DNA from 3 places in the Photobacterium sp. Hal280 genome. Region 2 is predicted to be linked to each of the others. Evidence: riboswitches for the same ligand, from Rfam matches in the RefSeq annotation. Region 2 holds a riboswitch; each other region holds the start of a gene.

Region 1 (3,899 bases), on a different contig from region 2:
TGGCAATCCCGCTGATCAGTGCCAGCACACAGGCCAGCGCCGCGATTTGTAACGAGTGAGTCACGGCCTGCCATAACGCGGGGGTTGTCAGCAGCTGCGGCAGCTGGGCGTTGAGCCCGGCGCCGAGCACCGCCAGCATCGGCGGCAGAACTAACAGGAGCACCAAGCCAATCCAGCATCCGTCCCACACTCTGGCCGAGCGGCTGTCGAGGTAATTCGGATGCCCCTGGCGAACCCGGCCACTGAGTGTGGACAGCGGCCTGGCAAAGCGCTGGCCGAACAGCACCAGCGAGCAGCACAGCAGCATCTGCCATAACGCCAGCATGGCACCGGCGGCCAGATCAAAGTCGTACCTCAGCGCCTGATAGATGGCCAGCTCGATCGTGGTGGCTTTCGGACCGCCACCGAGCGACATAATCACCGCAAAGCTGGTAAAGCACAGCATGAACACCAGTCCGGCGACCTGCGGCAGTTGCTGACGCAGCCGCGGCCAGGCGACCAGACGGAACAGCGGCCAGCCTTTCATCCCCAGATGGGCGGCGAGCTGATGCTGTTCGGCCGGTATGCCTTCCAGGCTTTGCAGCAGCAAGCGGCTGGCCAGCGGCAGATTCAGGAATACATGGGCAAGCAGAATGCCGTTGAGACCGTAAATGCTGAACGGCAGACGCATGTCCAGTATGGTCAGCCATTGGGCCAGCAAACCACTGTTGCCATAAATCGCCAGCAAGCCGAACACCGCCACCAGTACCGGCAGCACCACGGTCATGGCAAACAATCTGAGCAACACAGCCCGGCCCGGAAAGCGGCGCCGCGACAGGGCGTAAGCCACAGGGATCGCCGGTATCACACTGAGCAGGGTCGAGAGCAGCGCTTGCTTGAAGCTGAAAGTCGTGACATGACGCAGATAAGGATCCTGCCACAAGCTGAGCGGTTGCAGTTCGGTGGCCTGACTCAGCAGCGCGCTGAGCGCCCCGCCGACCACAAGCAGGATCAGCCCGGCGCTTAACAGGCCGGGCAGGCTGGAACGGGAGAGTAACAAGGTCTGTCCTATTGCATTACAGGTGCATTACTGGGTCAGGGCCGTCTGCCACTCGCGAATCCAGCTTTTACGCGCTTTGGCGACTTCATCGGCGGAAAACTCCAGCGACTTGGCAGGCCGGGTCAGCGTGCTGAATCCTTCAGGCAGTTCCTGATTGGTCACCGGATACATCCAGTTGCCGGTCGGAATGTGTGACTGGAATCCCGGGGTCAGCATGAAGGCAAGGAACTGATCAGCCAGCGCACTGTTGCGGCTGTTTTTCAGTTTGGCAGCCACTTCCACTTGCAGATAGTGGCCTTCGCTGAAGTTGGCGGCTTTGTACTTGTCGTCTTGCTCGGCAATCAGATGGTAGGCCGGCGAGGTGGTGTAAGAGAGCACCAGATCGGCCTCGCCCTTGAGGAACATATTGTAAGCCTCTGACCAGCCTTTGGTCACGGTCACGGTTTTTTTCGCCAGTTGCTGCCAGGCGGCGTCGGCTTGGTCGCCATAGACAGATTTCACCCACAGCAGCAGACCCTGTCCCGGCGTAGAAGTGCGCGGATCCTGATAAATCAGCGTCAGGTCATCGCGCTCAACCAGCGCTTTCAGGCTCTCTGGCGGGTTGCTCAGTTTCTTGCTGTCATAAATGAAGGCGAAGTAACCGTAATCGAAAGGCACAAAGGTGTCATCATTCCAGCCGCCCGGAAGGGTAACTGCCGCGGTATCCACCTGGTGGGTGGCCAGCAGGCCGGTTTTCTTGGCTTCCGCCATCAGGTTGTTATCCAGTCCTAACAGCAGATCGGCTTTGCTGCTGTTGCCTTCCAGACGGACCCGGTTGAGGATGGACACGCCATCGTCCAGCGCAACAAACTGCAGATCGCAGCCGCATTCTTTCTCAAACGCGGTCTCAATGGCCGGGCCAGGTCCCCAGTCGGCGGTAAACGAACTGTAAGTGTACACGGTCAAGGTCGGTTGAGCGGCCGCGGCAGACGTGGCGGCAGCCAGCAGGGGTAAAGCTATCAGTCGGTGTTTCACAAAGCGCTCCTGAGTTCCTGTTAAACAGGGAATTCCGATTTCTTCAAGGCGCGGGGTTGAGTGAGAGGGAAGGTTTCCCGGAAAGGCACGACAAGGGGATCAAAGTGTGCTTTCTTGTTTCTCAGTTTTTCTCAATTCCTCCGCCAGCATGATCTGGTTCAGGTTCAATGGGTCCCGTACACCGTACGATCTCAGCCCGAAGACTCCCCATGAGAACGGCTCTCATTGTAAACGCGGCCGACACAGGTTGCCAGCCACAATTGCGGCTGGCTGTTCATCCGGAGGCAATCGTCAGCAGCGGCTATTTGATCTCATTCAGCCGCCAGTCGTAATCATAACTGGGCGATGTCAGTGTCACCGGCCGGGTGAGGTATTGATTCAGATGCTTTTGCAGCTCAGCCAGGGTGCCGAAATCACTCTGATACCAGTCATAAATCGATGACAGACGGACACGCTGGCCGCGCACGTCGACCCCTTTATCACTGTTGATAAAGCGCCTGGCGGCCATTTCCAGTTGCTGCTCCAGTTTATTGGCCTGCATGACCTCAGGGAGCAGATCCGGGCAGCCCAAGCTGGCACAGTTCACCACATAGTGAATCCGCTTATCCTGCCAGATCGGGCGTAAAATTCGGTGTTCAATATCATTGAGCGACAGTTTTTGTCCGCTGATGGTGATCAGCTTTTCATCCCAGGGACCGAAGCTGAACATGCCGCCGAGTTTGGTGATCGAGCTGACCGGATAGTTGTCCAGAATCACTTTGACTGTCAGGGCGTTATACAGATTCACCCAGTAGGCAAACTGCTCATTGCGGTTATAGCGGCGCGGATCCAGCGCGGCGAGTTGGTCCAGATAACGTGCCAGCACGGCTTTATCCTGCGCACTGACCGCGGCATAACGAAAGCGGGTCTGCTTGGGGGCGACCAGCAGATAGTCGTTGAGCAGCGTTTGCCAGCGGGTGTGGTCAATTTTTTCGGGACTGCCCGGGTTGCTGGCTTGCCACAAAGGCCAGAGATCGGCTTTGGGGGCGGCCAGTGTCGCTGAGGACAGGCTGAGTAGCATCATCAGGAGCAAGACAGTCAGGGGTTGGCGTAACGGGGACATGTGAACACCTCTGTAAAAAGATTGATATTCAACAGACCGAAGCAAGGGGTGTTTCTTTCCGGTGCCGGCGCTGAACAAAACACCCTGCCGGAGCAGGGTGTCTGAGCCAGTCAGCACTGACAGTATAGATCAGGCCAGAAAGGCCGGGATCTGACTTTCATACGCAGCGATTTTATCTTCGTGCTGCAGGGTCAGGCCGATGTTGTCCAGACCGTTCAGCAGGCAGTGGCGGCGGAACTCGTCAATCTCGAAGCTGTAGGTTTGGCCGTTGGCGCTGACCGTCATGCTTTCCAGATCGACCGTCACCTCAGCGCCCTGGTTGGCGTCGACAAACTGGAAGATCTCGTCCACTTCGGCATCTGTCAGCCGTACCGGCACCATCTGGTTGTTGATCGCGTTGCCATAGAAAATATCGGCAAAGCTCGGCGCAATGATGATTTTGATACCGTAGTCAGCCAGTGCCCAGGGTGCGTGCTCGCGTGAGGAGCCGCAGCCGAAGTTTTCACGGGCCAGCAGGATACTGGCGCCCTGAAAGCGCGGGTGGTTGAGGACGAACTCAGGATTCGGCTGCTCGCCGGCGTCATCAAGAAAGCGCCAGTCGTGAAACAGGTGCTTGCCAAAACCGGTCCGGTTCACTTTCTGCAAAAACTGCTTTGGAATGATGGCGTCAGTGTCGACGTTCGCGGCATCCAGCGGCACCACCAGTCCTGTGTGTTGTTTGATTCCTGCCATGTTTGTTCCCTC
Region 2 (3,899 bases):
TGGCTATTTTCTGGCATCCAGGGGATAGCACGTTTCAGCAGATAATCTGTCGCAAAATACAGCGACACAGAGAGCCCGGCTAAAATCAGCAAGGCGGCAAACATTTCATCGATCATCATCCGGGCGTTGGCTTGCAGCATGAGGTAGCCGAGCCCTTCACTGGCGCCAACCCATTCTCCGACAACAGCACCAATGGGGGCGACCACCACGGCAACCCGTATTCCTGAGGCCAGGGCGGGCAGTGCCGCCGGCAACCTGATATGCCATAACATCTGCCATGTTGTGGCATTCATTGTTTTCGCGAGATCTAAATAGCCCTGGGGGGTGTGTCGCAAACCGTCATAGCAGCAGGTTGTCACCGGAAAGAAGATGATAATGGCCGCCATCACCACTTTGGATGCAATGCCATAGCCCAGCCAGAGCATCAGAATAGGGGCAATCGCAAAAACGGGAATGGCCTGACTGGCGATCAGCATTGGTAGCAGCCAGCGTTTCACCGGATTAAAAAGCAGCATGAATAGCGCGCAGATAAGACCAATGCCAAGCCCGAAGACTAACCCCAGCACAATTTCGCTGATAGTGACACTGGCATGGCTGAGCAGGACATCATGGCGCTGAATTAATTTACGAAATACGGCGAGTGGCTCCGGCAGAATAAAGCCGGGAAGCTGAAACAGGCTGACAATACCCTGCCAGAAACCGATCAGAAACACCGAGCTGATCGCCAGACGACTCAGGGGATGATGAAAAAACGGCCGAAAATTCATCGTTGTGACAACCCGTTTTTCTGCGAGTTCATGTGACATTGCGCTCACCCTGGCCGGAAAGTTGCTCGATAATGGCTTGTTGTTTGACGGCCAGTTCTGCGTTGATGGTTCTCGGCGGTGCGCCATCGGGAACGGGCAAATGCTTTAACCGCGCCGGTTTGCCTTGCATTAAAAACAGGTGATGACCCAGCCTTAATGCTTCCTGAGGATCATGAGTAATCAGCAGGACAGTGCGCTGAGCGAGCAACTCAGCGGCGAGATCCTGGAGTTTATACCTTGTCACGGCGTCCAGGGCGGAAAACGGTTCATCCATGAACACCAGGGGTTTGTCCTGAATTAAGGTGCGCACAAGCGCGACACGCTGTCGCATTCCCCCTGACAATTGCGATGGGCGGGCGTGCAATTTTTCACCTAACCCGACCTGCCGGAGAAGCTGAATTGCGCGCTCCTGCACGGCTTCACTGGCTTTCCCTTGTTGAAGCCTGAAACTGAAGCAGACATTGTCCAGTACATTTAACCAGGGCAGCAGCAGATCCTGTTGCGCCATATAGGCGACACGATCACTCATACGCCGGGCATCGGATGTTGACAGCTCGCCCTGCCATGCCACATCTTTCGGTAACAAATCGGCGAGAAGCCGCAACAGCGTGGTTTTACCGCAGCCACTCTGACCAAGAATGCAATGCCATTTTCCGGCCTGAAGTGTTAGATCCAGCTGACTGAATAAAGGGTCAGCTTGACCTGAAAAGGACAATGTGAGCTGTTTTACGCTGACCCCCAAGCAATGAGGCTGAGTGTCGGGCGAGGACTTCACTGTATTCATCGTTGATTCCTTGACGGATGAAGTGCATAGAAGTGATGGACTGGCCCGTGTCCCTGACCAATGCTGAGTTGGTCGGCATGACACAGTGCCTGGGTCAGGTACTCTTTACCTTTATGGACAGCCTCAGTGAGGGGGCACCCTTGTGCGAGGTAGGAAGCAATCGCGGCGGATAAGGTGCATCCTGTTCCATGGGTGTTTCGGGTGGCGATTCGCTTGGCAGAAATAGTGACGGTGTCACTACTTGTGATCAGATAATCGGTACTGAATGTGTCCTGTTCCCAGTGTCCGCCTTTCAGCAATACAGCATTGGTGGTGATAGCTTTGAGTTGCTCAATAAGCTCTTCTTTATCGCTCTGCTGCAGGGTTGATGGATCGATATGCCGGCCAGTCGAGTGCGTGAGCGTGACAGCCTCGGGCAAGTTGGGGGTTATCAGCGTGGCTAAAGGGATCAGTTCATTTTTCAGCGTAGTGATAGCATCTTCTTTCAGTAACAGATCCCCGCTGGTGGCCACCATAACAGGGTCCAGAACGATAAATTCAGGCTGGTACTGGCGAAGCTTTTTTGCAACGGCTTGTATGATACCGGCATCACTCAGCATGCCTATCTTGACAGCCCGGATGTCGAGATCACTGAAAACCGCATCCAATTGCTGTTCAACAAACGCTGGACTGACAGGAAAAATGTTGGAGACACCCAGCGTATTTTGCGCCGTCAGCGCAGTGATGACGGAACAGGCATAGCCGCCTGTCGCTGAAATCGCTTTAATGTCTGCCTGAATGCCCGCGCCGCCACCGCTGTCTGAACCGGCAATGGTCAGTGTAATTGGGGTACGGACAGCATGATTTAGCGGAGAAGGTTTGGTCATTGTGGACGTGTTCATCGGCATCCCTTGCTATCAAAATCATTGTTTGATTGCGCAGGGGTGACGAACAGTCGCCGGGTTACACTTCGCGAGCATCCTGTGGTCAGGATGAGAAGGTGACAGGCATTCTGCTAGTTCCCTACGCCAGTATTAACTGGATCAGGTTCAACGGGTCCCACTCTGTGGTCTCAGCCTTCCGGCTCCCCGACTAACGTATCTCTTAATCTGATGCGATGTACTGAAGCGATATACTTAAGCACTTTTTCGCGCTGGTCATTCTAACCCTGTTGTTTCGCAGAAAGCAAAAGAATTACACGAATTTGATGACAGACGAGTTGACAGACGCAAACTCAGCTAAGATGTTGTTGTTGATGCATATTGAAATCAGCCATTAAGGAGCAGAGCCAGTGAATAAGCACCATCAAATTAACTATGTTGAGTTTCCGGCCAGTCACATACCCAAGACAAAGGCATTTTTTGAGCGCGTTTTTGGCTGGTCATTCATGGACTATGGTGACGAATACGCCGCATTTGCAGAGCAGGGGCTGGATGGGGGATTTTATGCCGCGCCATTGTCTTCTCAGGTTGAGAAAGGCAGCGCGCTGATTGTGATTTACAGCGACAATTTAGAAGCGACTGAGCAGGCGGTGATCGCCGCGGGCGGGGTGATTGTGAAGCCGATATTTTCATTTCCGGGCGGCAGACGTTTTCACTTCACTGAACCAAGCGGTAATGAACTGGCGGTATGGTCAGAATAAGATTAGGGCCAGTCAGGATTGAAATAAAACAGAGCTCCCGCAGGAGCTCTGTGAGTCGGTAGTATGGTCTTAGTGAACCGTTGTCACCCGGCTGGTTCGCTGACCTGAAATGGTTCTCAGCTGGACACCTGCCGCGACAGCGGGTGGGTTGAGATGGTCGTACGACTGCCAGCTCGCGCCTTGATCGGTTGAATACTCAATCGTCAGCCCCGGGAAAGTCGAATTGGCTTGAAGGACACCATTCTCAATCACACCGCCTGGAACCGGCAGGTTAAACGCGATACCCGCTTGCTCCAGTTTGGGCAGCACATTCTGACCCAGCAGGTTGGCAAACTGGTTGTAATCGGCGTTACGTCCGGTTTCATCCAGCGCAATGCCTGCGTTGTCATTGGCTTCCCATGTCGCCGTGTGCCAGGCGCGTTCAGCCAAACCCAGTACGCGAGGGAAGATCATCCCTTCAAACTGGTCTTCGGTACGGACAGTTTCGGCCCAGAGCGATCCCTGAAGACCCAGAACATTTTCAGGCTTGAGCAGCTTTTTCACACCCGCTAAAGCCACCACTTCTGCTTTGGTGATGGGTGCACCGGCGCGAGTGAAGTCAGCATTGGCGAACACGTCATCTGGCATGAAACCAAAGGTTTTACGGGTGTCGGTAAAGCGTGGTGCCCAGTAGTAGCCACGCTCGTTT
Region 3 (3,899 bases), on a different contig from region 2:
ACCACAGGATAGAGCGGCCCGATGCCGCCCGCCATCACAGGAAATGACGTTTGCATCACCTCACTCATGCCTGCTCTTCCTCATGGGTTTTGGCCTTGTGGTAGAGCTCGCTGCCCTTGTCACGAAATTCCTCCGCTTTCTGGCGCATCCCTTCCAGCGGATCATCGAGCATGTGAATCACCTGGGCATCTTCCTGCGCTTTGGCGTAATCCCGTACTTCCTGAGAGATTTTCATCGAACAGAATTTCGGCCCGCACATCGAGCAGAAATGGGCCACTTTGCCCGATTCCTGCGGCAGGGTTTCATCATGGAATGCACGTGCAGTATCCGGGTCCAGTCCGAGATTGAACTGATCCTCCCAGCGGAATTCGAAACGGGCTTTGGACAGCGCATTATCACGCACCTGTGCGCCTGGATGGCCTTTGGCCAGATCAGCCGCGTGGGCACACAGCTTGTAGGTGATCAGGCCGGTTTTAACATCGTCTTTGTTCGGCAGGCCCAGGTGTTCCTTGGGGGTGACATAGCACAGCATGGCACAGCCAAACCAGCCAATCATGGCGGCCCCTATGCCAGAAGTAATGTGATCGTAACCCGGGGCAATATCGGTAGTCAGCGGGCCTAAGGTATAAAACGGCGCTTCATGACAGTGCTTGAGCTGCTCATCCATGTTTTCTTTGATCAGGTGCATGGGCACATGTCCCGGCCCTTCAATCATCACCTGGACATCGTACTCCCAGGCCACTTTGGTCAGCTCGCCTAAAGTGCGCAGCTCACTGAACTGGGCTTCATCATTGGCATCAGCGACAGAGCCGGGACGCAGGCCGTCACCCAGCGACAGGGAGATATCGTACTGAGCGCAGATCTCACAGATGTCACGAAAATGCTCATACAGAAAGCTTTCTTTGTGGTGCGCCAGACACCATTTCGCCATGATAGAGCCGCCGCGGGAAACAATCCCAGTTACCCGCTTGGCGGTCATAGGGACAAAGCGAAGCAGCACACCGGCGTGGATGGTAAAATAGTCAACGCCCTGCTCGGCTTGCTCCAGCAAGGTGTCGCGGAAAACTTCCCAGGTCAGGTTTTCAGCCACGCCATTGACCTTCTCCAGCGCCTGATACATAGGAACCGTGCCGATAGGCACCGGGCTGTTGCGGATGATCCATTCGCGGGTTTCGTGAATATTTCGGCCCGTCGACAGATCCATGACGGTATCGCCGCCCCAGCGGGTCGACCACACCAGTTTTTCCACTTCTTCTTCAATGGAAGAGCTCACGGCTGAATTACCGATATTCGCGTTGACCTTGACCAGGAAGTTGCGGCCAATGATCATCGGCTCGGATTCCGGGTGGTTGATGTTCGACGGAATAATCGCACGGCCTTCCGCGACTTCCCGGCGCACAAACTCGGCAGTGATGTCTTTCGGCAGATTGGCACCAAAGCTGTGTCCCGGGTGCTGCTGGTTCAGCACCTCATCACGGTACTGAGCACGGCCCATGTTTTCCCGGATCGCGATATATTCCATTTCCGGGGTGATAATGCCCTGCCGGGCATAGTGCATCTGAGTCACACACTGACCCGCTTGAGCACGGCGTACACGAGCTCGGTGGGCAAAACGCAGCTCTTCAAGTGTGTCGTCGGCCAGACGTTCTTTGGTATAGGCGGAGCTCAGCTCATCCAGCAGTTCGGTATCGCCGCGTTCCTCAATCCAGCTTTCACGCAGTGCCGGCAGGCCGTTATAGATATCAATGGTTTGATCTGGGTCGGTATAAAAGCCTGAGGTGTCATACACTCGAATCGGCTCGTTAGGCTCAAAGATAGGATTATTTTTATCGCCGCCGATCAGAGAATCGGCCTGAGCGATTTCACGCATACCGACACGGATATCATCCCGGCTGCCGGTGACATAGACTTTACGGGAATTGGGGTAGGCTTGGGTGGTGAGTGAATCAATGAATTGTTTCGCTTCCAGTCTCGCTTGCTTGCGACTCGACATAGCAATTTCCTTTTTCAAAGTTAGGGAAGTTGCTTGACGGATGGGCGCGTAAACAAGAGGCGGACACATGTAGGGCGTGTCGCATCGTCTGATACAGCAGCAGTACGCTAAAGGTACAGCTAGGCAGAAGATTTTCTCTTGTTCCCTTCGCAGATACTAATCTGATCAGGTTCAACGGATCCCGCAATGCGGTCTCAGCCAGTTGGCACTCCGACAAGTTTCAGTCAAAGAGTATAAGGAAGCATCACCCGCTCAGCAAGTCGTCTTTTTCATCCCCACACCACTACAGCGTTTTCTGCTGGCAGATCAGCACATCACACTTCAGGTGCTGCGCCAGCTCATAACGTATATCACCCAACCAATGGATGCCAGGTTTGTAGTTCCCCGTGATCACTAAATCGGCTTTCATCATCTTCCCCAAAGCAATCAGATGTTTGGCAACATCGCCATCGGCCAGATGAATCGCCGCAACCGGACGTGGAGAATGCTTTGCCAGATCAGACAACTGAGCCATTCTTCTCAGCTCCTGCTCGTTATGTGCCTCATCAAGCTGTAAATCGATATCCAGAAAGCTGACATTCCCGACCCCAGGCTCCACATAGGCCAGATGCAGATCCGCATTGTTTTGCTCTGCAATCACGCCTGCTTTTGCAACCAATTGTTTTACATTCAAATCATCCGGGTTGATTGCCAGTAAAATGGTATGGTACATACCCATAATCGTCTCTACTCCTGCTAGGATTAGTGCACAATGTAAACCATCATGTGAAAAAGCACGTCGCTTTGTGGTATCAGGCTTTCACCCTGTCTTTTCACCATAGCATGTAATGATTCTGTCACCATCTGGGCTTTCTATGAACCAACTGATTATTCTGGGCTATGTGGCCATTGGCGGGGCGATCGGCGCCTGTTCACGCTATCTGATTGCTGAACTCTCGGTGATTTTATTGGGCAAGGGGTTTCCGTACGGGACACTGGCCGTCAATATCATCGGCTCCTTAATTATGGGGATGCTAAGCTCGGCACTGAATCAAGGCATGATAGAGGCGACACCTTGGCGTCCATTGATAGGACTTGGCATGCTGGGAGCGCTAACGACCTTCTCCACCTTTTCAATGGATAACCTCATATTGCTTCAGCAAGGCGCCTATATTAAGGCTGGCTTGAATATGATGCTGAATTTAACTCTGAGCCTGTTTGCCTGCTTCGTGGGATTTCAGTTGCTACAGCGTGGGTAAGCAGGTGAATGGTCAATAATATCTTCAAGGACGTGAGATCCACTGCAAATCCCCGCAGATGCTCATCACCACGGACATAGAGACATAAAAAAACGCTGGATAACAAGGTTTCTAAGACTACAGTGGATGACGAAGCAACCGGCTGGCGTTCCAGACGCCGACATCAGCGCAACGCGCTGACCTTCAGAAACGACAAAGCCCCGTCCGGAGACGAGGCTTTTGTATTTGGCAGGGGATGACGGATTCGAACCGCCGACATTCGGTTTTGGAGACCGACGTTCTACCGGACTGAACTAATCCCCTAGAATTGGTAAGTATTGTATACAGCTGAACGAGAATTACCAGCCCTTGCGCCTGAAAATGACTGATTACTTTATCGATCGACTATTAAAACATCAACAACTTGCAATGCGCGTGATCTTAAGATGTTGCACATCACATTCACCAACCAATCAACTCACTCAGCAGATCCATAATCCTGAAAAAGCAAAAAGGCCACCCGATTAGGGTGGCCTTCTTTAAAAGGAAGCCTGGCGATGTCCTACTCTCACATGGGGAGACCCCACACTACCATCGGCGCTGCTGCGTTTCACGTCTGAGTTCGGCATGGGATCAGGTGGGTCCGCAACGCTATGGTCGCCAAGCAAATGCTTTCTCTACCGCCCGCA

Evidence for each region. A riboswitch is a leader RNA that binds a small molecule or an ion and turns the genes downstream of it on or off. The one in region 2 is predicted to bind thiamine pyrophosphate.
Region 1: it holds a riboswitch for thiamine pyrophosphate, as region 2 does, so the genes downstream of both, thiB (thiamine ABC transporter substrate binding subunit) here and thiD (bifunctional hydroxymethylpyrimidine kinase/phosphomethylpyrimidine kinase) in region 2, are expected to answer to the same signal.
Region 3: it holds a riboswitch for thiamine pyrophosphate, as region 2 does, so the genes downstream of both, thiC (phosphomethylpyrimidine synthase ThiC) here and thiD (bifunctional hydroxymethylpyrimidine kinase/phosphomethylpyrimidine kinase) in region 2, are expected to answer to the same signal.

Annotation. Positions count from the first base shown of each region.
Region 1 is NZ_JARLUO010000005.1:2,840,900-2,844,798, reverse strand. Features, by position in the region: gene thiP (thiamine/thiamine pyrophosphate ABC transporter permease ThiP) at 1-1,039, opposite strand, end outside; gene thiB (thiamine ABC transporter substrate binding subunit) at 1,067-2,053, opposite strand; TPP riboswitch at 2,171-2,273, opposite strand; gene P4S53_RS22245 (DUF547 domain-containing protein) at 2,355-3,134, opposite strand; gene leuD (3-isopropylmalate dehydratase small subunit) at 3,285-3,887, opposite strand.
Region 2 is NZ_JARLUO010000001.1:386,740-390,638, reverse strand. Features, by position in the region: gene P4S53_RS01900 (ABC transporter permease) at 1-767, opposite strand, end outside; gene P4S53_RS01895 (ABC transporter ATP-binding protein) at 796-1,590, opposite strand; gene thiD (bifunctional hydroxymethylpyrimidine kinase/phosphomethylpyrimidine kinase) at 1,587-2,471, opposite strand; TPP riboswitch at 2,573-2,670, opposite strand; gene P4S53_RS01885 (VOC family protein) at 2,861-3,211, shown strand; gene P4S53_RS01880 (family 20 glycosylhydrolase) at 3,281-3,899, opposite strand, start outside.
Region 3 is NZ_JARLUO010000002.1:98,595-102,493, forward strand. Features, by position in the region: gene thiE (thiamine phosphate synthase) at 1-68, opposite strand, end outside; gene thiC (phosphomethylpyrimidine synthase ThiC) at 65-1,993, opposite strand; TPP riboswitch at 2,119-2,216, opposite strand; gene P4S53_RS07350 (universal stress protein) at 2,277-2,711, opposite strand; gene crcB (fluoride efflux transporter CrcB) at 2,848-3,231, shown strand; tRNA gene P4S53_RS07360 (tRNA-Trp) at 3,458-3,534, opposite strand; rRNA gene rrf (5S ribosomal RNA) at 3,760-3,875, opposite strand.